Regions from separate parts of the Rossellomorea sp. GCM10028870 genome, predicted to be linked through region 4. Evidence: riboswitches for the same ligand, from Rfam matches in the RefSeq annotation. Region 4 holds a riboswitch; each other region holds the start of a gene.
The links. Region 4 has a riboswitch for thiamine pyrophosphate ahead of tenA (thiaminase II). Riboswitches for the same ligand answer to the same signal wherever they lie in the genome.
Positions count from the first base shown of each region.

Region 1 (9,267 bases), on a different contig from region 4:
ATTTCCGTGGGATTTATCGAATCCACCATTATCCCCTAACAAAAACCACACGATCTAAAAGAATCGTGTGGTTTTTACACTTATTGATTAAAAGGTGGTGTATCTGTACCACCATTATTAGGTCTGTTCTTTTCTTCTTCAATTTTCCGATCGAGTTTAGATAGATATTTTTGTGCAAAGTCCTTTCCACCCAGACCAAAGGCCAAACCGAAGGCTAGTGCCAGTCCACCCAGAATCAGCATGAATGCAATATTGACGATGGAATCAGCTACTTTTAATTGATCCAAGGCCATAAAGAAGCTCAAGGCAATGATTGCATATTTCGTGATGGTCGATAGTACTTGGAAGTTATCACTCAATACATTGGATATGATGCTCTTGACCAAGTTACCTAAGTATAAGCCTGCCCCAAGAATGACGATGGCTGCCAATACATGTGGTAAATACGCAAGGACACCCGTTGCCAGAGCGACCAGGAATTCCAATCGCACAATTTCCAGGGCTTCTACAACAAATAGGAAAACAATGATAATTTGAACCACTCTACCTACAAGCCCTGATAGATTCATATAGGATGAGCCCGTTGGTTCATACGGATTCTTATTGACGTTCATACGTCCAATACCCATATTACGTAATAGAGAATTGAATCCTACCCGGTTCAATAAACGGGCAACCATGGCTCCAACCCATTTACCAACCCAGATTCCTGCAAGAATGAGTAGAATTGCAATCGCAATATTCGGAAGCATCACAAGGACCTGATTCAGCATGTTAATCGCCGGTTCTGAAATCCCGCGAATGTCCAGCTGATCCAATGCAGAAATGGTAACCGGAATCATAATGAGCACGAATATGATCGTACCAATGACCGATGAAACCGTTGTTCCTTGAAAGAGCTTGCCAATGCCGAATCGTTCAGCGACTCTCTCTGTTCCAATCGCCTGTAAAAAGTTCGTGACGATATCCCGGACGATTTTGGCTACAAACCAGCCAACAAGGAGAATGATAGCTGCGGCAAACAGTTTAGGAATAAACCCTAGGAAGTTTTGGAGCATTTCCGTGAAAGGCCCTGAAACCCCTGTGATATTAAGAGCTGCTAACACTCCCGGTAAGAATATGAGAAGCACGAGATAGAATACAATTCTAGCAGCCGTATAGACGTATCGATGGACATCATTTTCATCTTTTGCTAATTTAGATCTTACCAGCGTGCTTTTAACTGCAGGTCTCGTACCCAGTTTCTCAATCAATACCTTCAGTACAGATGCAACAATCCATGCAAATAATAGAATGAGTGCTGCTTTTAATACATTCGGAATCGCTGCCGCCATCGTACTCAACATACCGACTAAAGGTGAAGCAATGAAGTTCAAGTCAAGCATATTGAAGAAGGCAATAAACACAAACACAAGCAGAATAAAGTACACAATTTTACTAATGACTTTCTCCGATGTCCATTTCCGTTCTCCGTTCCTGCTGCCAAAATAAAGGTTATCATCGATCTTCACCCGTTTTAATATTCCGTAAACGGCTTTTTCAACAGCCTTAGCAATGATCCATCCGATCAATAACACTAATAGAGCTAATAACAGATCAGGAAGCTTCCCTAAGTACCCGTACCATTCTTGCGTTATATCATTGTTCATTCGATGTTCTCCCTTCAATTATGGAAATTGTATAATGCTAATAGTTATCTACCCAAAGATTTTTTTTCAAAACCTGACAAAAAAAGATAGTCTATTTGATTCACCAAGGAGTCTTAAGTAATAGAAAACCCTTAAGGCAAAGCGCCTTAAGGGTTTTCATCACGGGAGGTCAATCGCGTTTTCTTTAATGAAATCATCTAAAGAGTAAGCAGTCACTCTCTTATGTGATACTGTATACAGCTGATCATCAATATATAGGAGTCTTTGAATCTGGTCTTCCCACTGTTCGTAATATTCTTTGTGTTTGTTTTCTTCTTCTGTGAGCTGAGACTTTAAGACGATTCCTTTTTCAGGTGTGATTTCATACAGGATTGCGCCTTGATAGTCAAAATCCAGTTCATGCCGGCTTCCTTCTTTTTCATGATAAACAGAAATGGGAAAGCCATATAGATTTCGTGAAGGTTCATGAAGCAGTGCTTTGTGATCGTCCAACAAATATGAGTGAGTACCCTGTCCCCCTATTATTTCAGTATCCGTCTCCTTTGGCTGCTGAAAGTCTGTAATATCGAATAATGAGATCTTCATTCCTTGTCGAACGATTCTGGGTTCCTCATTGGTTGCTTTGTCATCGTGCACCACTTTCGTATCAAACCCAAACCCGATGAGGTGATGTTCGTCAATGGGGTGAAGATAGGTGCTAAAACCCGGAATCTTCAGCTCCCCCAGAACCTTTGGAGCTTTCGGATCTGCCGTATCGATGACAAAAAGGGGATCGACTTGTTTAAAGGTCACCATATATGCCTTATCTCCCATAAACCTGACAGAATAGATTTGTTCTCCCCTGGCTAAATCCGTTACTTCCCCAACATTCTTCATGTTTTCATCCAAAATATAGAGAGCGTTGGATGAAGGGGAGTCACTGTTCCACACCTCCCCTTTTGTCGTTGCAATCCGAAAGTAACCTTTATGTTCATCCATGGAAAATTGATTTAACACCCTTCCTTCTACCTGACCTGATGAAGCATATTCAATCTTTCCATCACTTACGGAAAATTTATAAATCTCCGTGTTTGAAGAGGTCCATTTTTTCATAGCATCTTCATTGTATTTTTCTACAGCCACATAAAGATTATTTTTAGACATATACACTTTATCGCCGCTTCCAAGATAGGATTGAACGTTTAGAGAAGCCTTTGGATCTTCCATATTCATTCCCGTCAATAAGGTATAGTTTGGGGACTGAGACTGTGGAAAGTACTTAATATCTTCTATTGGAAGGGGTGTCGTTTCACCACCTGATAAACTATCTTTCACACGGGGTCTCAGATCAGGATTCCCCCCCTGTTCAAGCATCCAGTAGTTTGGATACAGATTCGAAATCAAATATACAGTGGAATCAATCTTCCTGGACGTTACATATTGACCTTCAAGCTCAACATGCCTGAGAAGGGATGGTTTGGCTTTGTCCGAGATATCATAAAGAAGCGCAACGGTCGTTCCGTCTACAGGCATAGTGGAAGCAATTGACTCTTGTTTACCCTCTTGAAAATGGACAGGCGACCAGCTATTCCCGATGACGAGCAGCTTATCCTTCTGTAGAAACAGATGATGCGGCTGCATATTTTCTTTATAGCTGGTAGAGGATACCACTTTCATTTCTTTCACAGGATTTGCCTTTGTAATCAGCAGCCTGCGGTCGGTTAATTGGTAAATATAGCTTCCATCGGTCTTCACGATATCCCCTTCGTCAACTCCTTTAACCTGATTATTCGTTTCAGAAAAATTGGATTCCGATTGAGACGACTCCCCAGCTGCACTATCTTCCGATGATTTGGACTCCATATTCCCTTCTCTTCCGAACAGAGAAAACTCCGTATCTTCCTTATTTTTCTTTAACATTCGTTTAAAATAGTTCGTTAGTTCTTCCTTGGATTGAATACTGGGTAGTTTAGAGGTGACAGAAAAGGGTATTTCTGTATCTCCATCATAAGAAAAACCCCATTTGGTTTTCACTTTAGGAGAAATATGAAGTGTATACTGGTGTGGATCAGAAGGATATCCTTCTGGCGGTGCTTGAATTTGCAGTGTCTTTCGATTTTCATCCACCTTCAAGGAGACATTGATCCTCTCTCCATTGGAGTCTTCTACATAAATGTTCTGGGGCGTCACCGTTTCCTTATTCAGGGCCGTTGAAAATTGCAGATTCCATGAGTTATTCTCCATCACGAGAAGGTCGCCCTCCATCTTCCCCTCGGCCTTCACGACAGGTCTTTGACTATACACAAACGTTCCAAGTGCTACCAGCAACATAATACCAGCAATGATGAGCAGATACGATTTCTTACTCATGCTATGACCCTCCTATATGTTCTATTTGTTGATTAGACGTCAGGAGAGAGAAAATGTTACATGGGGTGTGAGTTTGCAGGGGATTCATTACGCCCGACTTTGTTCCTGTTCTCTGCTGAAGCCAATAAAAAAAGACCCCACAAAAGTAAGGTCCGTCCCTCTATCTCATTCGCCTTGCACTTACGTTCAGCCGAGCGTTTCGGATGACTTGGTTGATGACTTCTGAGAAGATGAGTCCGATGGCGATGGAGCCTGAAATCATAAAAGCTTTAGCTGCCAGGTTGATGGCGGCATTGTAATCGTTTTGAACAAAATTTCTCATGGCATCGTACGCCAGTCCTCCAGGTACAAGAGGTATAATGCCGGCTACAGAGAAGATGATGACCGGGGTTTTATACATTTTCGCAAACACCTGACTGATCACGGCCACGACAAAGGATGCAAGTAACGTCGCAAGTACCGCATCGGCGTCGTTTAAACTCATTACTATGTAGATGATCCAGCCTAACATTCCAACAATTCCGCATTTGAAAAGGGACTGCTTTGGAGCATTGAAGATAATCCCGAATGCAGCAGCGGAGATGAAGCTGGTCACTAATTGTTCTATGATGAGCATTCCCTTTTCACCTCATTCTTTTTTCCTAATACTAAACAAAGTCACCCTACGTCAGAGTGAAAACTACGGCAATACCCGTCCCGATGGCAAACGCCGTTAAAAAAGCTTCTGCTCCCTTCGATAAACCCGACACCAAATGCCCTGCCATTAAGTCCCGGACGGCATTGGTAATGAGGAGCCCGGGAACCAGAGGCATCACTGATCCAATAATAATCTTATCCAGCTCCTGTCCGACTCCAAGCTGGACGAACCCATAGGAAAGCATTCCGATAATAAAGGAAGCGAGAAACTCGGCGAAGAATTTAATGGGCACGAGTCGATGAAAATAGATCAGGCTCGTAAACCCGACTCCACCAGCGAAAAGCGCAGGAATGAAGTCATTCCACATTCCCTGGAACATGATGAGAAAACATCCGCTTGCAATCGAAGCGGCCAATACCTGAATCACAAAGGAATAAGAAAGATCAGATTGATCAAGCTTTTCCAAAGCATTGTATGCTTCTTCAAGGGTGAGATGACCCTTACTGATTTGCCTTGAAATACTATTCACTAGGGTTACTTTTTCAAGATCGGTAGACCGTTCGTTTATTCGAATAAGCTTCGTTTTCGTTGGTTCAGACGTTTCAATCGAGAAGATGATCCCTGTTGGTGTAACATAGCTGTGAGATTCTGAAATCCCATAAGAAGCGGCGATCCGCATCATCGTATCCTCTACGCGATACGTTTCTGCACCACTTTGCAGCATGATCTTACCCGCCAGCAAACTTACCTCCATAATGTCATATCTTCTTATCATTTTTGCTTCCAATATAGATCTCTCCACACGTGCTATTTTTTGAATAGGTCTAGTTTATAGGAAAGAATGGGTGTAAGCAATGAGGAAGGGGATGATTTTACGAAGATTTAATCTGCGTAGAGGGTTTTAGGATTGAGTTTTTTTGTAACTTGACGAAAATTTTTCAGTCTCCGAATCTTTACTAATCATCCTTCTATTCCCTTTTCTCTTCCTTTTAAAGAGAATGTACAAAACAGTTACCAGCACAAATCCTGTTAGAACCAACAGTTGATATTCTTCTACCAACCCCAAGATCACTTCTCTATCACCATCATAGAACTTGCCTATACTTAAGAAAAAAAAGGTAGACGGAGCTATCCCAAGCATAGTAAGGAGAGAATACACTTTCAAATCCATTTTTGCCATGCCTGCCATGAAGGGGATGATATTTCCTAAATGAAGGGGACTTGCAATTGCTACGCTCCAGATTCCGTAACGGTTGAACTTTTCCTGAGCTTCTTTGAGCTTCTTCCGTTTTTCAGGTTTCAACCTTGCCTCAAGCTTCGCACCTAATTTTGAACTGATAAAATAAGGAATATAGCTACCCGCTGTATAAAGAAAGCTTCCTATTAGAGAAAGCACTCCTATCTCCATCCACGTTAATTCTAAAATAAATCCCATTGTTACGATGAAAAAAGTGCCCACAAAAGGGAAAGCACTTCCTTCAATAAATAGAGAAAGCAATACACCCCATATCCCCCACTCTGCCGAATAATTTGCCATGATTTCTTCCATCGAGGTCACTCCTATATGAACGAATAACTTAAGTATAAAAAAATCACCAACATGCAAACAGAAGCCGTAGAAGTAAATACTTCTAAGACCTGGGATGTATTTTCATAGAAAAAAGACCAGCCTCTTTATAGTGACCGGTCCAAATAACTTAGGATGCCTTTCGGTTGCTTTCTTGAGGAGATACCCTTACTTTGATCAATCTTGGCACTGTGTTGAGTACGATCAGCAGAGCGATTGAACAAAGAAGAGCTGAGCCCAACATGGTGATTCCGTTTGCTGCTAATGAAAAAAGTAGCGGCGACATGCCTTTTGGCGCATATTCTGCAAAGAAGACATATCCTGCGATGAAGTGCCAAAAATATCGACCCAGACTACCTAAAAACGTAGCAGCCACTACCCACATGACCGCTCTAGTTCGACGGTTACTTCTTACTGAGGATTGGATCTTACCGGAAAAGAATCCGGCAAGACCGATAAAGGCAAAGGCGATGAAATATTCAATTACCATTTGCACTGGAGTCGCAATCCAAGCGTCACCCAAGGCAATCTGCAATAGGCCCCATACAAATCCAGCCAGTATACCAGCCTTCCATCCTCTTCGATATGACAATAGAAAAATAGGAACCATTGCTATCGAAATGGAGATACTGGGTGATAGCTTAATAGAAGGAAGCATATCAAGGATAACGGCGAATGCCGCCATCAATGAGGCTTCAAGTAAAACGACAAGACGCATGTTTTTCATAAAAGAATCCCCCTTGTAAGATGAAACGAAACCATAAGGGGGCTGAATGTAAAAGGAAAAATAAGCCATGCTGCTTACTATCCACATCCCTACGCTAGTACTAACTAACAGGTTCAGAGGGTCAGAACAGATTGTTCACTCTCAGCTTTCGCTCCCCTTGTGGTAACGTTTATAAAGTTGTTTGGTTTTATTATACATGAAGAATGAAATGATAAAAGATAGATAGGTTCACTCTTTAACTTCGCTATTGATTAAGGTGACTCATTAAGAGGATCGTGAAGTATGATGACGGGCATTGACTTAGGGGTAACCATGAATCCATAGACTTTTCCGTCCTTGTCCTTATACGCTACAGAATAATCTCCAAACTGGGGTGAGAATTCGACGTTCTGGTATTCGAGGTCCAGATCTTGATACTTCAGGCTGATATACAGGTTAGTGGCAATTCTTGCTGTCAAGTGTTGTACACTGGAAATCCGGTTGGCTACTATTATGAGGATGATTGCTAAACCAAGTAACATGACTTTCTTTGTCCTGGACAATCTGATCATTCATCAAGCCCCCTTTTATTTCTTCATGACTACTATACTCGTATACTCTCTATTATATACCTATTCACCGAACCATGACAAAAGAGCTACTTTTTTAGCAGCTCTTTTTCATTGTCTATAATCCCCAACTTAAAACAGCTCTCGATTTTTAATTTTCACAGTATTAAACAACCGTTTAATACTGTAAACTTTGACAAACCAACAACTTTCACGCTTAATCAAACGTTTGTTTAGTTGTCTAACATCTTCACCAGACGGGACATTTGGGTATGTAACTCATCGATTGGAACGAATCGGGCCTTCCTGAACATTTCTTTTCCATCTACAAATACGATGACCACCGGCACAGTAAAGATAGAGAACCCACCAGCTATTTCCGGTATTTCCCCTGCATCGGCATGAATGGACTTTACATCTTGAAACTCTTCCAGCACCCCTTTCACTTGGGGCAGTAGAGCGTGACAAACAGAGCAATTGGGTCTGGATATGTATAGTAACACCATCTTTTCTCCTGCCAGAGTAGCATTGATAGTTTCTAAAGAATGAACTTCTTCCATATCTAACCGTCTCCCTTCTTTCATTACACACACTAGTAATATGTATACCCACATATTCAAAGGTTTACTAATAGGAACCCGCGGGAAAAGATAAACGACGACAAAATAATTTGAAAAATGGAGGAGATTGAATTGAAACCGACTGTTAAGGAATTTTATGACGATAAGGAATTAATTACAGAAGTTGAAAAGCTTTCTTCTCAAGGTATCGACAAACACAATCTTTATGTATTATCCCATGATGATGACCGGACGGACAGAGTCGCTGATCGGGCTGACGCCAATGAGATCGGTGTTAAGGAAACAGGCATCGGGACTGCAGTAGGGAACATGATTCTGAATAAAGGCGACGAACTCCGAAACAAGCTGATGGAAGTTGGATTTTCCCACGCAGAAGCGGATCAGTACGAAGGAAAGCTCGATGAAGGAAAGATATTATTGATTGTTAAGAACTGACCTTATTGAACAATGACTTAGGATGATTCCCCGGAATCATCCTTTTTTGTCTTGAAAAACATATAGCTTCCCGTTTGCTGGTCTTCTAAACTTAGGGCCATTAAACCCTCGTTTAATCAGCTCTTTTCTCATAAACATCATAATCCCGCCATGCCCAACAATGAGAACGTCCTCACCCTCATGTATGATCGCTTCGACAATCCTGTTGATTCTTTTAAGGATTTCATTCTTACTTTCAGGCTGAGAACGATGATTAAACCACCAGGCTACCCGGATCATAAACAAATGTAAAAACAGAGGAAGCTTTCTCTTGTAATTGAATAAGGGAGATAGTCTGATTTCACGTAGTTCCTTCAACGATACGATATCCCCGGCATAGACTTTTCGAGCAGTTACTTCTGCCCTGGTTAAGTCACTTGCGTAGCACTTCTTCCATTCAATATCATGAAGATCAACCTCATTCTCTTCTACATCAGACTCATCGTACTCTTCTACCCACTTCATTAGTTCTTCGGATGTTACAAATCTTTCAGGGTATCCTCTTTTTACTTTAAAATGCCTTACGAGACCAATCTTCACATTTTCACCCCCTTCACTACCATTATACTTTTATTAACCCAACGATACGTCCAGAATCATCATTACAACAAATCCCAACATGAGTCCCAATGTGGCCAAGTCTGTACTTCCAGAGGATTGAGACTCTGGGATCAGCTCTTCCACTACTACGAAAATCATTGCCCCTGCAGCAAAAGCAAGTGCGTAAGGAAGCAA
Region 1 is NZ_JBHTGN010000004.1:84,686-93,952, reverse strand. It holds gene ACFQWC_RS16765 (mechanosensitive ion channel) at 81-1,649, opposite strand; gene ACFQWC_RS16760 (beta-propeller domain-containing protein) at 1,809-3,998, opposite strand; gene ACFQWC_RS16755 (threonine/serine exporter family protein) at 4,159-4,614, opposite strand; gene ACFQWC_RS16750 (threonine/serine exporter family protein) at 4,661-5,410, opposite strand; gene ACFQWC_RS16745 (DedA family protein) at 5,537-6,184, opposite strand; gene thiT (energy-coupled thiamine transporter ThiT) at 6,333-6,929, opposite strand; TPP riboswitch at 6,999-7,097, opposite strand; gene ACFQWC_RS16735 (hypothetical protein) at 7,181-7,480, opposite strand; gene ACFQWC_RS16730 (thioredoxin family protein) at 7,711-8,037, opposite strand; gene ACFQWC_RS16725 (YflT domain-containing protein) at 8,170-8,493, shown strand; gene ACFQWC_RS16720 (histidine phosphatase family protein) at 8,530-9,072, opposite strand; gene ACFQWC_RS16715 (ZIP family metal transporter) at 9,106-9,267, opposite strand, start outside.
Region 1: it holds a riboswitch for thiamine pyrophosphate, as region 4 does, so the genes downstream of both, thiT (energy-coupled thiamine transporter ThiT) here and tenA (thiaminase II) in region 4, are expected to answer to the same signal.

Region 2 (9,267 bases), 1.0 Mb from region 4:
GATCTATATTTGTCCTGGAAGACTGAAGGTTGGAAGATACAGTTATGAGCGCTTCAACAGCATACAGTTCAAGTTCCTGCAGAATCTTATCACGTTCATACCCATCGTATAAATCCAAGTGTATGTGAGCATCGATCAAGGAAGGTTTACACATATTGAGAAAGCTCCTCAAAAATGCTCGTTTTCCATTTCAGAAACTCCTCTGTTAAGAGAATCTCTTTGTCCCGGGGTCGGGGAAATGGTACTTTGAACTCTTTCTGTACACGGGCAGGCCGAGTCGATAAAACAATAATCCGATCTGAAAGGAATAGGGCTTCGTCAATATTATGAGTGACAAATAGAACGGAACTCAAATCTTCCTCCCAAATGGAAAGGAGCCACTTCTGCATGTCTAATCGTGTGAATTCATCCAGGGCAGAAAACGGCTCATCCAAACATAAAAAGGATTGAGGACTGACCAGGGCACGAATAAAGGCAACTCTCTGCTTCATCCCTCCAGAAAGATCACCGGGATAAGCATGCTCATATCCCTTCAAACCCGCCCGTTCAATCATACTCATTGCTTTTTCTCTATCCCTTTTTCCGTGCAGCTCCTGACCCAGCATCACATTCTCAATCACCGTTCTCCATGGAAGGAGGGACGGACTTTGAGGCATATAACTGATGGTTCCTCTCTGACCATTAATCGACCTTCCATCTAGTTGAATATCTCCTGAATCGGGTGTGAATAATCCGCCGATGACATGAAACAGCGTGCTCTTCCCGCTTCCAGAAGGACCAAGGATCGAGACAAACTCACCTTCTTCCACATGTATGGAAAGGTTATCCAGGATCAGTTCTCCGTCAAAGTATTTGGACATATTTTGAATGGATAAGGTTGTCATGCTATTTGTCCTCCTTCCGATTCCACTTAATCATGATTTTTTCTAATAACAAGATGATGCCAAAGAAAGCCAGGCTGAGCAGCATAATCATAAAGATGGCAACAAATACCCTGTCTGTCCTGAAGGAAGAAGAGGCAAGTGTCATGTAGACCCCGATTCCTTTCTGAGCACCTAACCATTCCGAGATGACTGCCCCCATCACACTATAGGTAGCTGAAATTTTCAGTCCTGAGAAGATGGACGGTAGTGCATGCGGCCATTCAACTTTTCGAAAGATTTGCCCCTTTGATGCTCCTGACATTTTCATGTAAAGAATATACTCGGGGTTCGTCTGTCTGAACCCATCCAGCGCCGAGACCGCGACCGGAAAAAAGCAGATCAACGTAATCACAATGATTTTCGGCAATAGTCCAAATCCAAACCAGATAACAAGTAAAGGAGCCAGGACGATGATCGGAATATTTTGAGACAAAATCATAAGTGGATATATCGCTTCTCTTACTTTAGGGAGGAGATGCAGACCCACTGCAGTCCCGATGCCAATCGTACATCCAATCACAAACCCTCCGATCGTAAGGAGTGTTGTCGAAGCAAGATGTGTTGTAAACGTGGACCATGAGGCGACTCCTTCCGCCCATATTTCTGAAGGTGAAGGCATTAGCCATGCCGGCACCTCAAATACTCTAATGGTGGATTCCCAAATGATGAATAAAAGGATGATGACCAAGAAGGGTCTCCATCCTTTCGATATCCATGCTTTCATCCTTTATACTTCTCCGTTAATTGATCCATTTCAATCCCGGCCGGCTGATATAATACCTTGATTTGAGAAATGACGTTTGAGCTGCCCATTTCAATCATTCGTTCATTCATTTGTTCAATCACCTTAAATAAGTCAGATAGATTTCCTTCCATTGTCGTTTCTAATGGATGGACTTCATAACGGACACCAGATTTATCAATGATCGCGATGGCTTCATCCACGTAAGGTATAACGTCTTCACCATTTTTCGTCTTCGGAATAATTTGTATGCTTACGAGTGCGTTCCCCATTTTGTTCACCTCTTAATTTGGTAAAAATTCGTTTGTAAAAGCTTTTTTACTGTCCAGTTCCTTATCTAATAAATTGTTCTCATACATCCATGAAGCATAGTTTTCCCATACCTCAAGCTTCTGCTCTCCCCATCTGTCAGCATCATCCTTGTATTTAGGAGCCAGCCATTCCTGGCTCTTCATGACTAATTCTTCATCAAGATCCGGAGCTGCCTCTAAAAGAATTTCACCTGCATCCTTCGGTTTGTCGATTGCAAACTGATACCCTTTTGAAGCAGCTGCCAAGAAGGCTTTAACCGTATCGGGATCTGATTCAATCATTTTTTCATTTGTTGTCAGGACAGGAGTGTAATAATCCAGTTTTTCAGAGTAGTCCTTTACGTACATCATGTTCAATTCCTCACCCCGAAGCTCTGCTTCAATACCTGTCCATCCATAGTAGATCCATGCAAAGTCAACATCCCGTTTCACGGCAGTAAAGAAATCTGTATCTCCCATGTTTACAAAATCCACTTTCTCTACATCTGCGTTTTCTTGTTTCATAATCGATGTCATGACAGCTTTTTCAACAGGGGAACCCCAACCGCCATAACTTTTACCTTCAAAATCCTTTGGTGTCGTAATATCCTTGCTCTTAGGTGATGCAAACCCCGAGGTATTATGCTGTATAACCGCAGCGATTGATACGAGGGGAACATCCTGTACCCTGGCCTGTGTGACACTTTCCTGGTATCCAACCCCGAACTCAGTTTTACCCGAGGCAACGAGTTGATCTGCCCCAGCCTCACCTGGTAAGATGATATCCACATCCAGCCCCTTCTCTTCGAAGTATCCTTTTTCTTTCGCAACGTATAATCCAGTGTGATTGGTATTCGGTGTCCAGTCCAGTACGACCGATACCTTTTTAAGATCATCCTTTTGTTCATCTGCCGTATTTCCTCCACCGCTGCAGGCAGTTAAAAGAAAGACAGCACAGATGATGACCATCCATTTTTTCATCTTGATTCCTCCTCAAATCCTCATATGTAGTTGTAACGTTTATTCGTTATTCTTCACTTAATAAGGTGAATGAATGTAAAACAAAAGGCAGATGGAACCTAAAAAGCTTTGGGACACTATAACAAAAAGCGCCCCAAGCCTTCAGCCCGGGACGCATCGTTAAACATGATCATGTATTGTTTAAGAGAATGTTTCCTACGCTGGTATCAGCCAGTTCAGGTTCAAAGGGTCAGTATCTACAGGATACAATCTCAACCGGCCATACCGGTTCCCCTACACTTTTACTATGAAATTAAACGTTATCTTCTACCCTACTTTGCCACAGAGTAGATGGATATTCAAGCATTTCCTATTAAAGTTAATTAAATTTGAAAGGCTCGTTCGTAATCACCGTTATCTACAAGTCCGTTAATGAACGGTATATAGGTAGATACAAGATGTGAATACCCTTTTTGATTGTAAAAAAACGTATATTGGACAAGGAAGATAATGACTAAGAATGGCAGCAGTCTCTTCTCATCTTGCGTTAAGGCAGCATCGAAGTGATACCCCGCCAAAAAGGTATGGATACATTCGAAATGCTCTTTCTTATCTTGCTGTACCAGGTCTTTGAGGATCCCTGCGATAAAGTAACCCATATCTGCTATACGGGGGGCTTTTCGTATCCTTTCAAAATCGATGACCCCGGTCACCCTTTCCTCATTTATGAGGATATTCCGCGGGTGGCAGTCACCATGTACGAGTTGATGAGGCAATTTGCTATAGGAGAAAGACCACTCATTTAGCCTGCCTATAAACCCTTTCCCCCATATTTCAATCGATGTCGGATCTTGCCCGGCTATCCACTCTCTCAAATGTGTGTCAACTTTCCATTCTTCTACCTCGTATTTACAGACATATTGCTTTAGTCTGCCATGGAGTTGAAAGAGATACGTTCCCGCCTTTTTAAGAGAAGCTAAGGAATAGACTTGTACTGGCTTTCCTTCGAGGGCTGGATACAGGGAGTAGAAATCTTGATGCTGTTGTACATAAGACTGGTGTGAGACCGTTAGCAATGGCCTTTCAACGGTAAGTCCGCTTTCCTGTAAATAGGTCGTTAAGAGATACTCTTCTTCTAGCATCTTCACAGAAGAATTGAATCTTTTTTTCAAATAATATGTCTTCCCAAGATTCTTTACCTTATAAACATTCGGATGACTGTCCACAGTCTCTATGCAGGAAGGATGAACCTTCCAGTTCAATAATAGATCATGAAGAGGTTCAATCATTTTTAATTCCCTTCCAAACATAGTAATATACGTTTAGTATGACTATGAAAGAATGTCTACATACCATATGAAAAGAGGTTGCATCCATGCAAAGAATACAAATGACGGAAGACTTATCATTCTCAAGAATCATTCATGGGTTGTGGAGACTTGCAGACTGGAATCAATCAAAGGAAGAAACCCTTGCTTTGATCCAGGAAAATATTGAAAATGGAATCACAACTTTTGATCACGCAGATATTTATGGCTCGTACATGTGTGAAGCCTTATTTGGTGAAGCCCTTGCCCTTCAGCCTTCCTTACGTGAGAAAATGGAGATTGTGACGAAATGCGGTATTGTCCTCCCTTCTGAAAATCGTCCGGAACATAAAACACATCATTACAACACGAGTAAAAAGCATATTTTGACATCTGTTGAAAACTCCCTGCAGAATCTAAAAACGGACTACATCGATTTATTATTGATTCACAGGCCAGATCCATTTATGAATGGAGAAGAAGTGGCTGAAGCCTTCACTCAATTGAAGGAAGAAGGAAAGGTACGTCACTTTGGAGTATCAAACTTTAAAGATCATCAATGGAATATGCTTCAATCCTATTTGCCGTTTCCATTGATCACGAATCAAATCGAATTATCTGCCTATCACTTAGAAAACTTCGAAGACGGTACATTAAACCTTTGTCAGGAGAAACGTGTCGCGCCGATGGCCTGGTCTCCACTCGCAGGCGGTGCGATTTTCAAGGGAGAGGATGAGAAAGCCATTCGTCTTCAACATACATTGAAGAAGATAAAAGAAGAAACAGGTGCAAAGGGAATTGATGAAGTTCTATATGCCTGGCTTCTTAATCACCCTTCAAACATTATGCCTATTGTCGGTTCCGGTAAAAAAGAACGCATTCAACATGCAATCGACTCTCTTTCTATTTCTTTAAACCACGATCAATGGTTTGAAATCCTGCAAACTTCTATGGGACATGATGTGCCGTAATAGAACTTAGTACAGCAAAAAAGACGATCCTTTTTCTAAAAGGTTCGTCTTTTTTAATTCGCTATATCGCCACCAACGTAATATTCCAGATAGACATCTTGTAGTTCATTCATGGAGAGCTCATAAAGCTGCTTACCAAAATATTTATATACGCCAATCCTTAATAATTGTTGAATATAGAAATCCTTCTTAAATTCAGGTGTCTTTTGCTTCTCTGATTTATTTTCTTGATGTAACATGTTCATCCCTCCAGTTGAGGATATACCCCAAATCGAGACTGAACTAAACATCCTCTTACACATTGGTAATATTAGGATAAAGCGACAGCTGTTACGTACAAACGTGATGATGTCCCTCTGTGACACTTTTTCCCTCCACTTGAATCGTAGAGTGATGAATAGCAAATTCCTCTTCAAGATAGGCTGAGAGCCGTAATAAAATCGTATCTCGATTCACTTCGCTTCCCACCACCACATGACAGCTTAGAGCTGTGAATCCCGACGTGATGCACCATACATGAAGATCATGGACTTCAATGACTCCCGGGATAGCTGCCAGGCCATTCATCACTTGTTCCGTATCGATACCTTTTGGGGATCCCTCCATTAAGATATGAATGGAATCCTTCGTTACTCTCCATCCGGAAATGACGATTAGAATGGCAACCATGACAGAAGCAATAGGATCCGCCAAGTTCCAATTAAAGAAATAGATCAAGAGTCCGGCTGCGATGGCCCCGACCGATCCCAACATATCACCAAGTACATGAAGAAAGGCACTTCGGACATTCAAGTTATGTTCTGTATCCCCTCTCATTAAGATCCATGCCACGATCATGTTTACAACCAGACCTGTGATGGCGATCACCATCATACCTGGTGAAACTACAGGAGTATCTATAAAACGGTGATACGCTTCCCAGAAAATATAGAGTGAAACGAGAATCAACGTGATGCCATTCATAAACGCCGCCAGTATTTCGAATCTCTTGTACCCATACGTCTTCCCTTTATCCGAAACCTTCTCACCTATATAAAAAGCTGCCAAACTAAGACCTAAAGCGGCTGCATCACTAAGCATGTGTCCCGCATCGGAAAGAAGAGCAAGACTATTTGTGACGATTCCACCTATGACTTCTACGATCATAAAGGTGAAAATAAATAGGAAACTGATTAATAATGCTTTTTTATTCTGATTGTGTCCATGACTGTGGTCGTGACCCACTTGACATCCCTCACTTCCGGTCTCTTACTCTTAATAATCTAAGACCATTCAATGTAACGAGTAATGTCGCTCCCATATCGGCAAAAATCGCAATCCATAGAGTAAGCCAACCGGGAATGACAAGTAATAATGCAAGGAGCTTGATACCGATGGCAAATGAGATATTTTGCTTGATGATGGTAAGCGTTTTTCGACTTAAGCGAATGATATATGGCAGTTTTGAAAGGTCATCGTTCATTAGCGCGATATCGGCCGTTTCCAGTGCTGTATCGGTTCCTGCCCCACCCATGGCGATTCCTACATTTGAAGCAGCAAGTGCTGGGGCATCATTGATTCCATCCCCAACCATGGAGACTTTTCCATAAGTGTTCATGTATTGCTTAACAAAGTCTAATTTATTCTGGGGAAGCAAACCTGCTTTGATTTCTTTGACTCCTACCCTTTTTCCGATCGATCTTGCCGTATTTTCATGGTCTCCTGTAAGCATCATTGTTTGCTCAATACCCAATTGATGAAGGCTGTCGATGATTTCGCGACTTGTTTCCCGCACTTCATCTGCTACGGCTACAAGAGCCAAAGCAGTATCCTCGACTCCGAACACCATGACCGTTTTCCCTTCCCGTTGAAGCATTTCAATTTCAGCTGAAGGAGTATTTACAAAGAAGCTATCGGATCCCAGGAAGTATTTGTTGTCACCTATTCGGCCACTGATTCCTTTACCCGTATGGGATTGAAACTCAAGCACTTCACAGTCCCCATACTCAATGTTCAGCTCCTTCGCCCTTTTTAGAAAAGCGTGAGCGAGGGGATGCTGGGAGTGAAATTCCAGTGCAGCCATCTTCATCCACAGCTCTTCTTCTTCTACATCTCTTAATCGTATAAAATCCGTTACTTCAGGCTCTCCTTTAGTAAGAGTTCCTGTTTTGTCAAAGGCGATGGCCTTTAAACGCCCTAATTCTTCTAAATACACGCCGCCTTTAATAAGAATGCCATTCTTGGCTGCGTTCCCGATGGCCGTTACGATGGCTACGGGAGTCGAAATAACCAGTGCACAAGGACACCCCACTACCAGGACGGATAGTCCCTGATACACCCAGGTTGACCATTCTGCTCCAAAAAGCAGGGGTGGTATGATCGCAACAAGGAAAGCGATGACCATAATAATGGGCGTATAATACTTTGCAAATACATCCACAAATGCTTGAGAAGGGGCCCTTTCTCCCTGTGCTTCTTCCACCAGATGAATAATCCTGGCGAGAGTCGTGTCTTCAATACGCTTTGTCACCTTAACCTTTAGATACCCTTCTTCGTTTAATGTTCCTGCAAATACAGCATCACCCTGGTGTTTCTCCACTGGTACCGATTCTCCTGTGATCGCTGCCTGATTGACAAATGAAGAGCCTTCGAGGATGTCACCATCCATGGCAAACTTCTGACCAGGTTTGACCACCATGATGTCCCCGATTTCAATATCCTCGGCATCAACGGCAAGCTCCATTCCATTTCGTATGATGATGGCTTGAGGAGGGGCAATGTCCATCAGTGAACGAATGGACTCACGAGCCTTATCCATAGAGTACGATTCCAGAACTTCACTGATGGCAAAAAGGAGAACGACGATCGCTCCTTCACCCCATTCACCAATAAACGCAGCTCCAATAATCGCAATGGTCATTAAGGTTCTCATATCGAATTCTAATTTAAGTAAGTTTTTGAATCCCGTTTGAAATAATCGATACCCGCCTACAGCAATCGCTGCTGCAAATGAAACAGTAGAAAAAATGTCACTGTTCTCGATTTTCATAAGTGGGACAGAGTAAGCAAGAAGGATAAAAAGAACAGAAAAAAGTAAATGCTTATATTTCGTGTAAAACGGGTCTTTTTTTTCCTCTCTCTTTCTGATTCCGTCTTCTTTAATGCGAAGCCCTTCAAAGGCTCCTGCTTTTTCTACCGCTTCCTGAGTGGTTTCTCCGTATACGGTAATCTTCGCCGCTCCAAAGTTCACCTTCGCATCTACTACTCCGTCGAGATGCTGAACGTTCTTTTCGAACTTTGCCGCGCACCCGGCACACGTAAACCCCTCGACCCGGTAAGTTTGTTTATGGGCCGCTTTACTGGTCACGTTCCTCCACCTCCATTTGATGCGTTACAGCAATTTCGATTAACTGTTTTACATGATGATCATCCAAGGAATAATATACGAGCTTGCCTTTTTTTCTGAATTTGGCTAACCCCTGCTTTTTTAATAAGCGTAAATGATGGGATGCTGTTGCTGTTGAAGAACCCGCAATATTGGCCACATCGCATACACACAGTTCGTCCTCGATGGTAAGTGCATACGCAATTTTCATTCTTGTTTGATCAGAAAGTGCTTTAAAGATCTCGGCTACCTTAGAGGTATTTTGTGTTAACATCATTGATTTTAAGCGATTGACCTTTTCATCTTCCACACACGCTACTTCACATACATCCGTCTCTTTCATCTCTTCACCCCTCTAACATTCAAATACTCTTTTGAATATAGTATAGAAGAAATGCCAATAATGTTCAAACATTCTTTTGAATGTATGGGATTTTTCGAAAATTCTAAGTAATGATATTCTGCGTACCAGGAAATTGGTTAGATTAATACCCATTTTCAGGAAAACTTTTTGCGTGCAGAGGAGGCTCATCGCCGTACAGTGCAAAGCGGGTATCCTGGACCGGAAATCAACTACTCCTTTCTTCCTTAAGATCGCCACAAACTTTTGGGAAAGAGCCAAATAAAAAAAGCCCTGGAATGATTCCTGGGCTTATAAGTAACATATTAATTTTGTTGTAGCTTTTTCCGATCACGTTTCATAAAGAGAT
Region 2 is NZ_JBHTGN010000001.1:2,013,787-2,023,053, forward strand. It holds gene ACFQWC_RS10350 (TatD family hydrolase) at 1-154, opposite strand, end outside; gene ACFQWC_RS10355 (ABC transporter ATP-binding protein) at 147-884, opposite strand; gene ACFQWC_RS10360 (ABC transporter permease) at 886-1,647, opposite strand; gene ACFQWC_RS10365 (thiamine-binding protein) at 1,644-1,937, opposite strand; gene ACFQWC_RS10370 (ABC transporter substrate-binding protein) at 1,950-2,936, opposite strand; TPP riboswitch at 3,112-3,221, opposite strand; gene ACFQWC_RS10375 (phosphotransferase enzyme family protein) at 3,299-4,204, opposite strand; gene ACFQWC_RS10380 (aldo/keto reductase) at 4,291-5,193, shown strand; gene ACFQWC_RS10385 (Fur-regulated basic protein FbpA) at 5,247-5,432, opposite strand; gene ACFQWC_RS10390 (cation diffusion facilitator family transporter) at 5,524-6,417, opposite strand; gene ACFQWC_RS10395 (heavy metal translocating P-type ATPase) at 6,428-8,539, opposite strand; gene ACFQWC_RS10400 (ArsR/SmtB family transcription factor) at 8,529-8,900, opposite strand; gene ACFQWC_RS10405 (hypothetical protein) at 9,224-9,267, opposite strand, start outside.
Region 2: it holds a riboswitch for thiamine pyrophosphate, as region 4 does, so the genes downstream of both, ACFQWC_RS10370 (ABC transporter substrate-binding protein) here and tenA (thiaminase II) in region 4, are expected to answer to the same signal.

Region 3 (4,614 bases), on a different contig from region 4:
GTGGATTTTGAGATCCGGACCGATTCACTGTCGACTAAAATTGGACTCGCGTCATCAATGACGGAGCACTTACCGAAAGTTCAGGACGATTTACTATATTTAGCTGAGATGGCGTACCACCTCAATGGTTCGGTCCGGGGAATGACAGCCATCAAGGAAGACGACTTGAATAAATTGAGCCAAATGTACGATCGTTATGTGTCGGAAGTCGAGGAGCGTATCCAAACCTTTGTCCTTCCTCAAGGCTGTACAGCCGCATGTACGCTTCATACCTGTCGCAGTGAAGCAAAAAAGTCCGTCCGTGCCTTACATAAAGTCAGTACTGAGATGAAAGTGGAAAATATTCTATTTAAATACGCTCATTTACTGGCAAATGTCCTGTTTGTGATGGCCGTGTATGTGAATAAATGTGAAGGGATTGAAGAAATTCCTTTTGTGAGTAAATCGTATAAAGACAAAATATAGAGAAGCGGGGAAGATGAAATATGAAAAAGTCATGGTTAAATAGTTTACTATTATCATTCATCCTGGTTGTTTTCGCAGGGTGCAGCAATGGGGAAGAAGTAACATCCACAAAGGAAGTCAAGTCTGATAATGAGTCTTATTCTGTCATCGATGACAGGGGAGAAGAGATTAACTTTGAGAAAGTGCCGGAAACCGTTATTTCCTTACAGCCGAGTAACACAGAGATTCTCTTTGCCATAGGAGCAGGAGATAAGGTAATCGGGGCAACTGAATACGACAACTATCCAGAGGAAGCGAAAGAGATTAAAAGAGTGTCGGATTCCATGACAGTCAATGCGGAAGAGGTCATTGCACTAAAGCCGGAAGTTGTCATTGCTTATACCACTGGAGATGATGCAGGAGTGAAGCAGCTTGAGGAAGCGGGATTAAACGTATTCGTCATTCAATCTGCCCAAACCTTTGAAGATGTTTATGGGGATATAGAACAAATTGCAACGGTAATGGGAGTAGAGAACAAGGGGAACGAATTGGTAGACGGCATCAAGCAACAGATTTCAGATGTGAAAGAAAAAGTAAGCACGCTAAAGGAAAAAGAACAAGTATATTTTGAAATCAGTCCCTCCCCTGATATTTATACAGCAGGAGCAGAAACGTTTCAGCAGGAAATACTTGAAACGGCAGGGGTCGAGAATATTTTTGTAGATCAAAAAGGCTGGGTGAAAGTAGGCGAAGAAGAAATCATTAAACGGAACCCTAATATGATTTTAACGACAGTGGGTTATGTCGAAGAGCCGACAGCCGAAATCAAGTCCCGGGAAAGCTGGAAAGATGTAAATGCAGTGCAAAATGGCCAAGTCTATTTCTTGGATTCAGACATTATGTCAAGACCAGGACCACGTATTGGAGAAGCCGTTGAGCTAACAGCAAAAACGGTGTATCCGGATTTATTTTCTGAATAAGATTGAATGGGAGATGGGGAAGACAATGATTTGCAAGAGGAATCATTGTCTTTTTCTGATAGATTGTTACTTTTTATAGGATTTGTAATGCAAACGTATTAGTATTGTCTTTTTAAATAACAACATATTTTTGCGGGGAAATCCTTTTCATCACAAGTTCAACAATCTTCAACATTGTGATAAAGTTAACGTAACATCATCACGTTAGGAGAATTCAACATGAGCAAACTGGAAGTCATAGTCTTGAATGAGGAAGATGCCAAAGTTGCAGAAGCATCCGGAGCAGATCGACTTGAATTGGTGTCTGCCATACATGAGGGAGGATTAACTCCTGATTTTCATGTGATAGAAAAAGTATTAAGGACCGTTTCAATTCCTGTTCAGATTATGATCCGATTACATAGTAAATCTTTCTCGTATCAGTCTGATGAATTGCATACCATGGTGGAACAAGTTAGAACAATGGTTGAAATGGGAAGCCGTGGCATCGTCTTTGGCGCATTATCACATGAAGGTAAGCTTGATTCCCACGCTTTAATGGAGATCGTACAAAGTGCGAAGGGTCAATCGATTACTTTTCACCGCGCTATCGACCTGTCTGATGATCCAGTAGCCTTATGCAAAGGAATATTCCATTCAGGATTGAACGTTGATCGAATTCTCACATCAGGCGGAAAATCTGAAGTGAGTAAGGGACTGAAGGCGATTGGTACAATGAGGGAAATAGAGCAAATTGGTGGTCCCACTATCATGCCGGGTTCGGGTTTAACTGTGGAAAATATAGGCGAAATACACAGCAAGCTAAAAGCAAGAGAATATCATGTAGGATCAGGTGTCCGTCATAATGGGAGCTATGACTTCGGGATAGACCCTGAAAAGGTAATGGAAATCAAACGTGTGATTATGTCCTAATTTGATTTTGTTACTATACTACTATTGGAAAAAAGAATGAATCATGGTAAAAATAGTATGTAATACAATAGAATACTATCAATATTTCTACTAGGGGAGTCCGATAAATTGCTTGGACTGAGAGGAGAACGCATAAGTTCTTTGACCCTTTGAACCTGATCTGGATGATACCAGCGTAGGGAAGTAGTGCGGAAGCGTTTATTTGTGTTTTGAGGCGCTTACTACTTTTTGACATTTCGGGTTCTGATTATTCAGGACCCTTTTTTGTGTCTTCATGTCCTTTTGTTGAACAATGGGATGCCTGACGCAGTAACTTCTAAGATCCAATCAAAAGGAGGAGAAGTTAAGTGGCGATCGAGTTAAAAACGCAATTTAAAAACAGTAAAAAAGTATATGTCGGAGGATCAAGACCAGACATAAATGTACCGATGAGAGAAATAGAACTGAGTAGGACGAATGTTTCCTTGGGCGTTGAAGAGAATGAACCGGTTCGTGTATACGATACAAGCGGACCTTATACAGATGAGCGTTACCAAGTCGATATTCATAAAGGGTTACCTTCCGTTCGCACAGAGTGGATCCTGGAACGTCAGGATGTCGCCGCTTACCCGGGACGTGAAATCGAACCGGAAGATAACGGCTATAAAGGAGACGATCCTTATGCACACGTAGAGGCGTTCACTACTATCAAACGTACCCCAATACGGGCAAAAATGGGTCGTAATGTGACTCAAATGCACTATGCAAAAAAAGGAATCATTACACCGGAAATGGAGTTCATCGCTATCCGGGAAAATGTTGATCCTTCATTTGTAAGAGAAGAAGTAGCAAAGGGCAGGGCCATCATTCCTGCCAATATCAATCATCCTGAATGTGAACCGATGATCATCGGTCGTCACTTTCATGTGAAAATAAACGCGAATATCGGAAACTCTTCTGTATCATCTTCCGTTGAAGAAGAAGTGGAGAAAATGACGTGGGCAACTCGTTGGGGTGCCGATACCATAATGGACTTATCAACAGGTAAAAACATTCATACAACAAGGGAGTGGATCATTCGAAACTCCCCTGTCCCTGTTGGTACGGTACCGATCTATCAAGCACTAGAAAAAGTAAACGGAATTGCTGAGAATCTTACATGGGGTGTGTACAGGGATACATTGATCGAACAGGCGGAGCAGGGTGTTGACTATTTCACCATTCATGCAGGTGTTTTATTGAGGTATATTCATCTGACGGCTGATCGTACAACAGGCATTGTTTCCCGTGGAGGTTCAATCATGGCACAATGGTGTCTTGCCCATCATAAAGAGAACTTTCTTTATTCCCATTTTGAAGATATATGTAAGATTTTAAAAGCCTATGATATCTCCGTTTCCTTAGGAGATGGTTTAAGACCCGGATCAATTGCTGATGCGAATGATGAAGCACAGTTTGCCGAGCTTGAAACATTAGGCGAGCTAACCAAAATTGCTTGGAAGCATGATGTACAAGTCATGATTGAAGGCCCTGGTCATGTACCGATGCATATGATTAAAGAGAATGTGGATAAGCAAATGGAAATCTGTCATGAAGCTCCTTTTTATACCTTGGGGCCATTAACGACAGATATTGCACCGGGGTATGATCACATTACTTCCGCCATAGGGGCTACCATGATCGGTTGGTTTGGGACAGCCATGCTGTGCTATGTAACACCGAAAGAGCATCTGGGATTACCGAATAAAGATGATGTGAGAGAAGGTGTCATTGCTTATAAAATCGCAGCACATGCAGCGGATTTGGCGAAAGGCCATCCAGGGGCACAAGTCAGAGATAATGCCGTTTCTAAGGCTCGATTTGAATTTAGATGGAATGACCAATTTAATTTATCCCTGGACCCGGAGCGTGCAAGGGAGTATCATGATGAAACACTTCCTGCAGAAGGGGCAAAAACGGCCCATTTTTGTTCAATGTGTGGCCCGAAATTTTGTTCAATGAGAATATCACATGACATAAGGGGAATGAAGGAGACTAGCATGAATGATGCTCATAAGGAAATAGAAAAAGGATTGAAAGAAAAATCGAAGGAGTTTGTGGAAAATGGATCAAACATCTATCGATAAACCTTCTTGTCATGTACTGAAATTGAAGAATGAGATCGTAAAGCTCAATCAGAGAGTCATCCAACTCGAAAAAGAAGTGAAGAGCATTCAGGAAAACTGCAGACATGTCTTTTATGAAACGGATGTAACAAGATCTTGTATCAAATGTCATTATGTAGAAAGTACCTATTATT
Region 3 is NZ_JBHTGN010000006.1:177,780-182,393, reverse strand. It holds gene ACFQWC_RS21405 (hypothetical protein) at 1-465, shown strand, start outside; gene ACFQWC_RS21400 (ABC transporter substrate-binding protein) at 486-1,424, shown strand; gene ACFQWC_RS21395 (copper homeostasis protein CutC) at 1,644-2,336, shown strand; TPP riboswitch at 2,419-2,535, shown strand; gene thiC (phosphomethylpyrimidine synthase ThiC) at 2,684-4,441, shown strand; gene ACFQWC_RS21385 (hypothetical protein) at 4,419-4,614, shown strand, end outside.
Region 3: it holds a riboswitch for thiamine pyrophosphate, as region 4 does, so the genes downstream of both, thiC (phosphomethylpyrimidine synthase ThiC) here and tenA (thiaminase II) in region 4, are expected to answer to the same signal.

Region 4 (9,267 bases):
TCAACCGCCTCCTACAAATTGGATTAGCTCAATTGTATCGCCCTTATTCAGTTCAGCCTTTTCATGCTCATCTTTTTCAAGAATGTTTTGATTCTGCTCAACTATAATCACTCGATTTTCAAATTTAAAATAGTGAATTAAATCTGCTATAGTCGAAATTGTGTCTGGTACCGTGACCACCTGTCCATTTATCCGTAATTCCACTTTCTCAACTCCTCTGGTATTCATCTTTTGAATGAGTATCCCTACCTTCAATAATGTCTGCCATCATCACTCCTGATATTGGTGCGAGGAGAATACCATTACGATAATGCCCCGTTGCAATGGAAAGGCCTTCCCATTCCTCACTTCTCCCCATAAATGGTAATCCATGATGAGTGTGTGGTCGTATACCCGCCCAAGCCTTTTCCCACTCTGCGTAAGCTAGATCAGGCAGAATGCTTGTCGCCAGCTGCATGAGGTTCAACAAACCATTTACGGAAATGGTTTCATCAAACGTATGCGGCTTCTCTGTTGCTCCTATCAAAAGCCTTCCACCAATCTTCGGAACAATGTAGCAGTCATCCGTGAAAATTGTACACTCTACTACTTTGCGGGATACTTTAACTGAAAAGCATTCTCCTTTGACTGGATACGTATTGAAAGTCATATTCAGCTGTTTCAGTAGAGATTGACTCCAAGCACCTCCCGCTACGATCGTTTCGTCTGCGTAAAAGGGACCAATAGATGTTTGAATCCCCGTAACCCTGCTTCCTTCTATAATAAAATCATAAACGTCCGTAAATTCTTTCATTTCTGCACCTAATCTCGATGCTGCTAAACCTAACGCTTGTGAAAGCTTTAGGGCTGAGACATTCCCATCTTTTGGAATATACAAACCACCAGCCACATCCTTTGATAGATGAGGTTCGTAGATAGATAGGCTACTAGGAGATAACCATTCAACCTGTTCCTCCTTTGCTGCTATAGATGCAACTTCCAGTAAGTCCTGGGCTTCTTCCTCTGTTTTCGCTAGTTTAATCATTCCATTTTCTACATACTCAATGTCCATTCCGCTAATTTCTTTGAGTTCCTCAGCTAGAGTAGAATACATATTTCGACTGGCCATCGCTAAATGATACAGAGGACTCCCCCCATGTAATTCCGTTTGAACACCAAGCATGCCTGCAGCGGCTTTCGACGCTTTTCCCGCCAATTGATTCCTCTCAATCAGGAGAACTTTCTTTCCTCTTTTGGATAACTGATACGCAATGGAGCAGCCAATTACTCCTCCACCCACAATCATGACGTCATACTGCTTTACCAAGCTACCACACCTCCATATGTAATTCTTTATAATAGGATCGTGCTGAATCAATCGGATCCTTTGAAAGGAAAATGCCTGATAAAACCGCTACCCCTTTTGCTCCAGTTTGCATGATTTCTCCTACGCGTTTAGGTGTGATACCACCGATACCGATAATAGGAAGAGGGATTGATTGAACCATTTTTTCTAAGCTTGCTACCCCCACACCAGTCTTTCCTGGCTTCGAAGAGGTAGCATAGATATTTCCATAGAGTAGATAATCCGCTCCGCTATCCATCGCCTGTTGCGCTTCTTCCAGGGAATGTACAGAAGCACCTATTTGTAAGGAAGGAAAAGCACTTTTCACTAAGCTGATATCCGCACTTTGATGGCCAAGCTGCACCCCTCTTGCATGCTTCATAATGGCAATGTCTGCCCGGTCATTGACACATAATTTCGTTAATGGGACTCCTGCTTTTACTAAACGGTCAATGGCCACAGTCCATTCTTTCCCCGTCCACTGCTTTTCGCGAAGGTGGAGCACGTCGAAGTATGGATATATGGACTTCGAGATTTCCACCAATTCTTCCACTGATTGTTTTCCTGTTGAAATCACATGTAATTGTTTTCTCGTTTCAATTCCCATAGCGAACATCTCCCGCCGGAAAAATAGGTAGATGGGTAGAAAAATAATAACTGAGCACAATCATGAAGAGAATGCTCCCCAAGAAATATCCATCATATCTCGAGAAGGTTACTCTGTAGTAATAGGTTCGTTTCCCACTTTCTTTAAAACCTTTTGTCTCCATAGCCACGGCAATTCTGTGAGCTCTTCTGATGCTTTGGGCAAGCAGGGGAATGGAATACGATTTCATTTTATGGAATACGTGCTTTATTCCTTTCATTTCCTCAACTCCCCTGACTTTCATGGCGTTTCGTATCGTGAAGAATTCTTCAATCATAATGGGTATTAATCTGAATCCTGCCATAAAACTATACGCATACTTAGGTTTTAATCTCAGCTGCTGCATAAGGGAGTAGAAAAGCTTCACCGGTCTCGTTGTAAGAGCAAATAATAATCCCAATATAGCGAATACGATGGTACGCAATCCAACATGGATCCCCCGATAAAAACTCTCTTCGGTAATGTGGATCCATCCAAATTTCATCCATGTTGTTTCACCTTTCCCAAATAAAACCATTGATGAAGCAGTAGAGATGAAAACAAGGAAAAAGGGTAAAATCATTAAACTGACCGTTCTATATGAATATCCCGAGAACACCCATAACAGGAGAAAAAAGAGTAAGCTCAAATATAACAACCAGTTAAGATAATGAATAAAAAGCAGGAATACAAAAAGCCCGATCAAGGTCATTAGCTTGAAGCTGGGATTTATTTGATGAAGCCAGGTTTCTCTATGCTCGAGTTCTATATTCATATTGCTTTACTACCTGCGATCTCATTATGGAAATCCTGGGTGAGACGCCCCTTTTCAATTACCCATACTCTGGATGCAAAGTGAGTAATAATATTTTCATCATGTGTCACCATCAAAATGGTAGTTCCTTCCTTTTGGTAGCCTTGAAGCATCTCAAGTAACGCAAACGTATTTAGGGAATCCTGGCCAAAGGTCGGTTCGTCCAATAATAGAAGATCTTTATTCCTGACAAGGGACGCTGCGACGCTTAATCTGCGCTTTTGCCCCATTGATAAATGATAGGGATGATGTTGTTTGTATGGATCAAGCTTAAATCGCTTTAAAATTGCATGCACTTTTTCCTCCACTATCCCTTCATCCACTTTCCCCCGCCGAAAGGAATACGCAACTTCATCAAACACACTGTGTGTTACAAACTGAAACTCGGGATTTTGAAAAACAAACGTACATTCCTCGGGAGCATTCTTTCCTTTTACCTGTCTCCCATATAATTCATACGTCCCGGTCGTTTGGATGAATTTCATGAGACTGTGGAGTAATGTTGATTTACCTGCTCCGTTCTTTCCGGTGATTGCAATCCATTCACCTTCAAGGCTGACGGCATTTTCAAGGTGGATTTTCAATTCTTTTTGTACATACCCTTTGAAGTTCTCTAGCTTTATATTCGTTTTTCCAAACGGGGCAGCCTTCTCCGGGAGGTGGGAAGAAAGATAATCTTTCCACGCTTCCGGATACCATACCCCAACTGTTTTCATTGTTTCCTTAAAATTTGATAAAATGTGAGTCTTTGGACCATCAGCCACTATTCTTCCACTAGCATCGAAAAGAATAATACGATCTATGATATCCAGTACGTGCCCAAGCTTATGCTCAACGATAAGTAACGTTTTATCTTTGCATGTCGTTTTCACTGTTTCCCATACAGATTTTGTACTCTCTTCATCTAACATGGCTGTAGGCTCATCCAGAAATAGCGTATGGGGATGGAGCGCAAGGGCAGAGGCAATGGCTAATTTTTGCTTCATCCCCCCAGATAGAGAGGAGATTTTCGTATGGGAATCCCTCAGACTTAAATTCACCTTCTCTAACAGTTCTTTAATAATCTCTGGCATTTCGTCTCTTGGAATCTGGTTGTTCTCCAAAACAAAGGCAATTTCCTCATCTACATAGGGCATACAAAATTGAGCGTCCGGATCTTGAAAGACATACCCGAAGGATTCAGGACGTTCAATCGAGTCAGCTTTCATCGGCACATCTATCGAATGGGGTATCACACCGGAAAAAACCTGGAGGAGTGTGGATTTGCCACATCCCGACGGTCCTAATAGCAATACCTTTTCCCCATCTTCTATTGAAAGGCTTACGTCTTTAAACATCAGTTCCTCTGAACCGGAGAATGTAAGGCGCAGATTTTCAACATGCATCGTCCTTCCCTCCTTTACTGATTCAACGCGTCATAATCTTTTTGCTCTGCATTTCTGACTAAACTGGTTACCCCCGTTTTCTCCAGAGCCTTAACGAGATAAAAGGCTCCTATGCCTGCTATCACGATGGATCCTATTAATCTGGCACCAATAAAAAGTGATAAATTCCACAGAACCAGGTCTCCCATGTATCCCTTAAAGTAGTCCATCAGGATTGAGCCAATTGCTGAGCCCACAGCTGCTGCACAAATGATGATGACATCATAACGCTTATAGCGGGTGATAAGGAAAATCAACTCTGCAAACAATCCTTGAATAAGACCGAATAGGAGTACCTCGAGGCCCCATTCACTTCCCATGAGAAATTCCCCTGAAGATGCTGCAATTTCTGCCAGAAGTGCGACACCAGGTTTCCTAATGATTAAAAAAGCCACGGTTGCCGCCATGAACCACATGCCATAGATCAGTTGATCCGCATGCAATCCAAATGGCTTTAACAGGTTATAAACCGGTCCCCAAAGCTTATATATAATTCCAAAACCTATGGAGATCACGACCGTTACTAAAATGTCCGTCAGCTTTAATTTAGACATGTACTTTACCTTCTTTGACTAAAGAAGACTGAAACGGCCATTTCTCGAGTGTGTATGCCATTTCCCAAAATTGGAATTCATAAATGCTGCTCAAAATGAAATTCTCTTTCATTCTTTCCTTGTCTGTTTCTGTCATCGTTGCTGCCAATCCATCCAGTCGCTGAATCTGTTCTTCCACTAACTCCCGAAACCATTCTCCCCCATAAGCTGCGATCCACTCCTGATAAATGGCCTCCTCAGGTGTACATGATTTCAAGCGTTCACCGATCTCATAATACAACCAGTAGCAGGGGAGTATTGCCGCCAGAATATCTGCGAGCCCCCCATACTGAGCGGACCGATACATATGTGACGTGTACGCATAAGCCGTAGGAGCAGGTTCGAACTGCTGTTTTTCTTCTTCCGTGATCCCTAATCGATTTGAGAAATTTTCATGAAGTGAAAGCTCTGCTTCATTTGTCCCAACAGCGTGTGTTGCCATTCTAGAGGTAGTATGTAAGTCTGTTGCTTTGGCTGCCCCAAGTGCCTGCACCTTTGAAAAGTGGGATAGGTAATAGGCATCTTGCAGGATGTAATACCTGAAGTTGTCAAGGGGGAGGGTTCCCTCACCAATCCCTTTAACGAAAGGATGTTGAAAGCTCGCTTCCCAAATTTCGTTTACTTCGTTTCTTAAGTACGTTGAAAATGACATAATATCTTTCTCCTTTTCCAGACGACCCGAACTGGGCAACAAAAAAGCCACTTCCCATTATGCATGCAGCATACAGAAAGTGGCTTGAGATCAGAATGTAAGATTACGATTCTACGCGACCGTCAAACACCACTTCCCTACGCTGGTCTCAACCAGATCAGGTTCAAAGGGTCTTAAAGTCATACTTTAATCTCAGCCTTTAATAAGGCACCCCTAGTGGATCGTCCTATGAAATTTTGTATTCGATGCTATCGTACCATGATTCTTTTGCTTGTCAACACCAAAAAGAAAACCTTTCATCAATTTTCCATTCGCCCTTCCCCTACAAAACCAATCACAGCAAAGGATACCCACTTTAAAAATTTTAATGAAATTCCTTTAAGAATAAAGCTCTTTACAGCAATATTAACTGCATACTACAAATGTATAAATATACAAAAATGGATTATGGGATGACAATCATTACAATTAAAGTAGGGAGGGGCTTCCATGTTGGAAGTCCCTCCCTGCCCATCATTTAAACCATCCTTTTTCTTTTGATTGAGTGATGGCTTCGATTCGATTTTTAACTTCAAGCTTGTCGAGTATGGTAGAGATATAGTTTCGGACGGTACCCGTTTTCAGGCTAAGCTCATCGGCTATCTCCTTCGTGTTTTTCCCGTCAGCAACCAGCTCCAACACTTCCTTTTCACGGTCTGTCAAAGGATTCTCTTCACTATACACATCGTCCATGAGCTCTGGTGCATAAATACGTTTACCCTCCATCACAAGGCGAATCGAGTTCGCCAGTTCTTCACTTGGGCTGTCCTTTAACAAATAACCCTTCACTCCCCCTTTTAATGCACGCTGGAAATAACCGGACCTGGCAAAGGTTGTCAGGATAATCACTTTGCAATTTTCGCCTTTTAACTCCTCTGCTGCTTCAAGACCGGTCTTTTTAGGCATTTCAATATCCATGATACAAATATCCGGCTGCAGCTCGTGGACGAGGGCAATGGCTTCTTCTCCATTGCCCGCCTTTCCCACCACTTCCATATCATCCTCTAAGCTAAGTAACGAGCCTAAGGCACCTAATAACATTCGCTGATCTTCCGCGATAACAATTCGAATCATTCCATTCCCTCCCTGTCTGTCTGCTTAATCACTTTCGGCACTCTCATAATCAAGATGGTCCCATTCTCTGTAAGGATGTCTAAACTTCCATTTACAAATTCCAAGCGTTCTCTCATCCCGATTAAACCGCTGCCTTTAGACTGTGTGTAATCTCCTCCGATTCCTACACCATCATCCTTCACCACAATGGTCATCTCTTTATCCGACTCTTCAATGATGAGCTCACAGTATGAAGCCTTACTATGTTTGACAACATTCGTCACGGCTTCTTTTAGGCACATGCTCAAGATATTTTCCAGAAAGAGTGATGCTTGGGGCAGCATGACTTCATCATCCATCACGAAATCAATTTCCGCTGCCTTTAATAGCTGTTTGATCCGGACGATTTCGTCCTTTAATCGAATACCCCTCATTTGTGAAACCATTGTCCTTACTTCACTCAAAGCGGTTCGTGCCGTCTGCTGAACATCCTTTAATTCACTCCGGGCCTGCTCTGGATCCTTGTACACCAATTTTCTGGCCAGATCGCTTTTCAAACCGATGAGAGAAAGCTTTTGACCCAAAGTATCGTGTAGATCACGGGCAATCCTCTGGCGTTCTTCCTGCTTGACCAAGTCTGAAATACGTTTATTAGCATCTTCCAACTGATCTTCGAGCTGCACCTGTTTATTTCGATTATAAATATTAAACGGTAACAGAATGACGCTTATCCAAATGATCAGAATAAAAGGAAATTGAGATAAAAATAATTCATCCTGTATAACAAAATTATAATTGATCGATGCCGTCGTTAACACAAGGTGGATAATATAAAGGGTTAAAAACGCCACCCGGTTTTTTATATTCCCATTATAATAGGCAATATAAAAAGCAAAGTAGATAAAATTAAATTGAATGGTCATGGTAATGGATATCGCAATTAAAATTGATGTCCATAAATAAACCGGCCAGTCCTTTGAAATAAAAGCAAATCGTAAAGAAATAAAGAACATGATGGTCAAGGAAATCCCTACAACAATTTCGATCGTAGAGGAGGACTGAAAGATAAAATAAAATGGCAGGATGCTGATGATGCTCCATATGTACGGGGAAATTCCGGACCCTTTTTGAATATTGATTAACTTTTTCGGCATTTGCACGATGAGGACCTCTTTTACTTTCATTATTTTAAACATGTCTCCTATATTATTACATGAATTATCCCATATTTTCATACCAAGTGGCTGAATTTTCATTATCTATTAGAGGAGTTGATCATATGAATCCCAAGACAGAAAAATACTAATATTTCCGATTTTGAATCGCTTTTTGCTTCTGCATGACCTCGTAGGATTTATGGATGATATCAGTTAACACATCGCCTTTGTAAACTCTTCCAATCTTCGTGTTTTGCTGATAGTATTCAACGATTTCATCCAATTTCTTTGATGTTTCCGTATCAACCCTTACATTAAGCTGCATTCTTCCTTGATCTGACAAGGTTCGCCCTCCTTTTCTATCTATCTGTTAGCAACTGCTAGCACTTTGTTATCACTAGTATATCAGATGCTACCAATCAAATATACTGGCAAATGACCTAAGAAAAGTTGATTCACTTTGAAAAAGCCTGAGCGTCAATCCGCCCAGGCTTTCCGTTCAATTCTATTTGTTTTCAATCGAGATTTTTACTGGTACGATATCCATTTTCACATTGAGATATGAGTAATCATCTTTGTTTCCATCTTTATAACCCCAAAAGCCTTCCGTTTGATCTCCCTTTTTGAAAGTCAGTTCGAAGCCTTCATCTTCAGAAAAACTATAGCTCTTCACTTCATCCTGGCCAAAGTTATCAAGAAGGCTATAGCTTAAATAGTTTGCAAGAGAAGGGTGCGGCGTTAATACTCCTGTATGGGGAGCAGCTTTATATTCGTAATATTCATAGTCTTTTGTTGAAACCTTATGATCACTGATCGTATATGCATTTGTATTTAAATTTAATTGATCTCCAGAGGTAATCCATGATAATTGAATATTTTTATACGTATGCGATGATTGTGATAGATTTGACTGACTCAAATCTACTACGGAAACGCCGCCTCTACCTTTTACTTCAATGGTTTTCGCTTCGTTATCCACTATCATCGCCGTATCTTCATCGATGCCATAGGCGAATTCATTTTCTTCTCCATGTTCAGCATTGGTTGCAATTAAACGCCCCAATCGTGCTTTTTTATCAAAGTGCTGATCCACAATACCATACGGGAAGAACCCTAATCCCTTCTCAAGATATCCAGGTCCACCTTCTTGTTGAGACATCCCGTCATACATATCTGTAAATCCTTTTGATAGAGTCTCGTAGCTTCCTCCACCTGCGATCATCACATCGCTCATGATTGCAGCTCCTGCACTTGTACCGCCAAGAACGGCTCCATTACGATAGATTTCCCAAATGCTTTCAAGAGCCATTGACTTCGATCCATCTTCGTTTAATAGGGATCGAGTGATATCCGTTTGATCACCACCTACAAACCAAATGGCATCATACTCTAGAATCCTTTCTGCCAAATCCGGGTTATTCTTATTATCTGCCCACTGGGACTCGTCTTCTCCCGTCCCTTTAAAGTCATGATTAGATATAGGAAGAATGTCGATTCTTTCTGTCGGAACACCATATGAGGAAAGATCCTCTTTAAATGCTTTTGATGATTTCAAACTGGAACTTGCTGCAGGGATAATCCCTATT
Region 4 is NZ_JBHTGN010000001.1:993,129-1,002,395, reverse strand. It holds gene thiS (sulfur carrier protein ThiS) at 1-204, opposite strand; gene thiO (glycine oxidase ThiO) at 209-1,306, opposite strand; gene ACFQWC_RS05250 (thiamine phosphate synthase) at 1,308-1,931, opposite strand; gene ACFQWC_RS05245 (energy-coupling factor transporter transmembrane component T family protein) at 1,921-2,724, opposite strand; gene ACFQWC_RS05240 (ABC transporter ATP-binding protein) at 2,721-4,148, opposite strand; gene ACFQWC_RS05235 (ECF transporter S component) at 4,163-4,741, opposite strand; gene tenA (thiaminase II) at 4,734-5,432, opposite strand; TPP riboswitch at 5,550-5,657, opposite strand; gene ACFQWC_RS05225 (response regulator transcription factor) at 5,946-6,545, opposite strand; gene ACFQWC_RS05220 (sensor histidine kinase) at 6,542-7,678, opposite strand; gene ACFQWC_RS05215 (hypothetical protein) at 7,827-8,024, opposite strand; gene ACFQWC_RS05210 (cyanophycinase) at 8,187-9,267, opposite strand, start outside.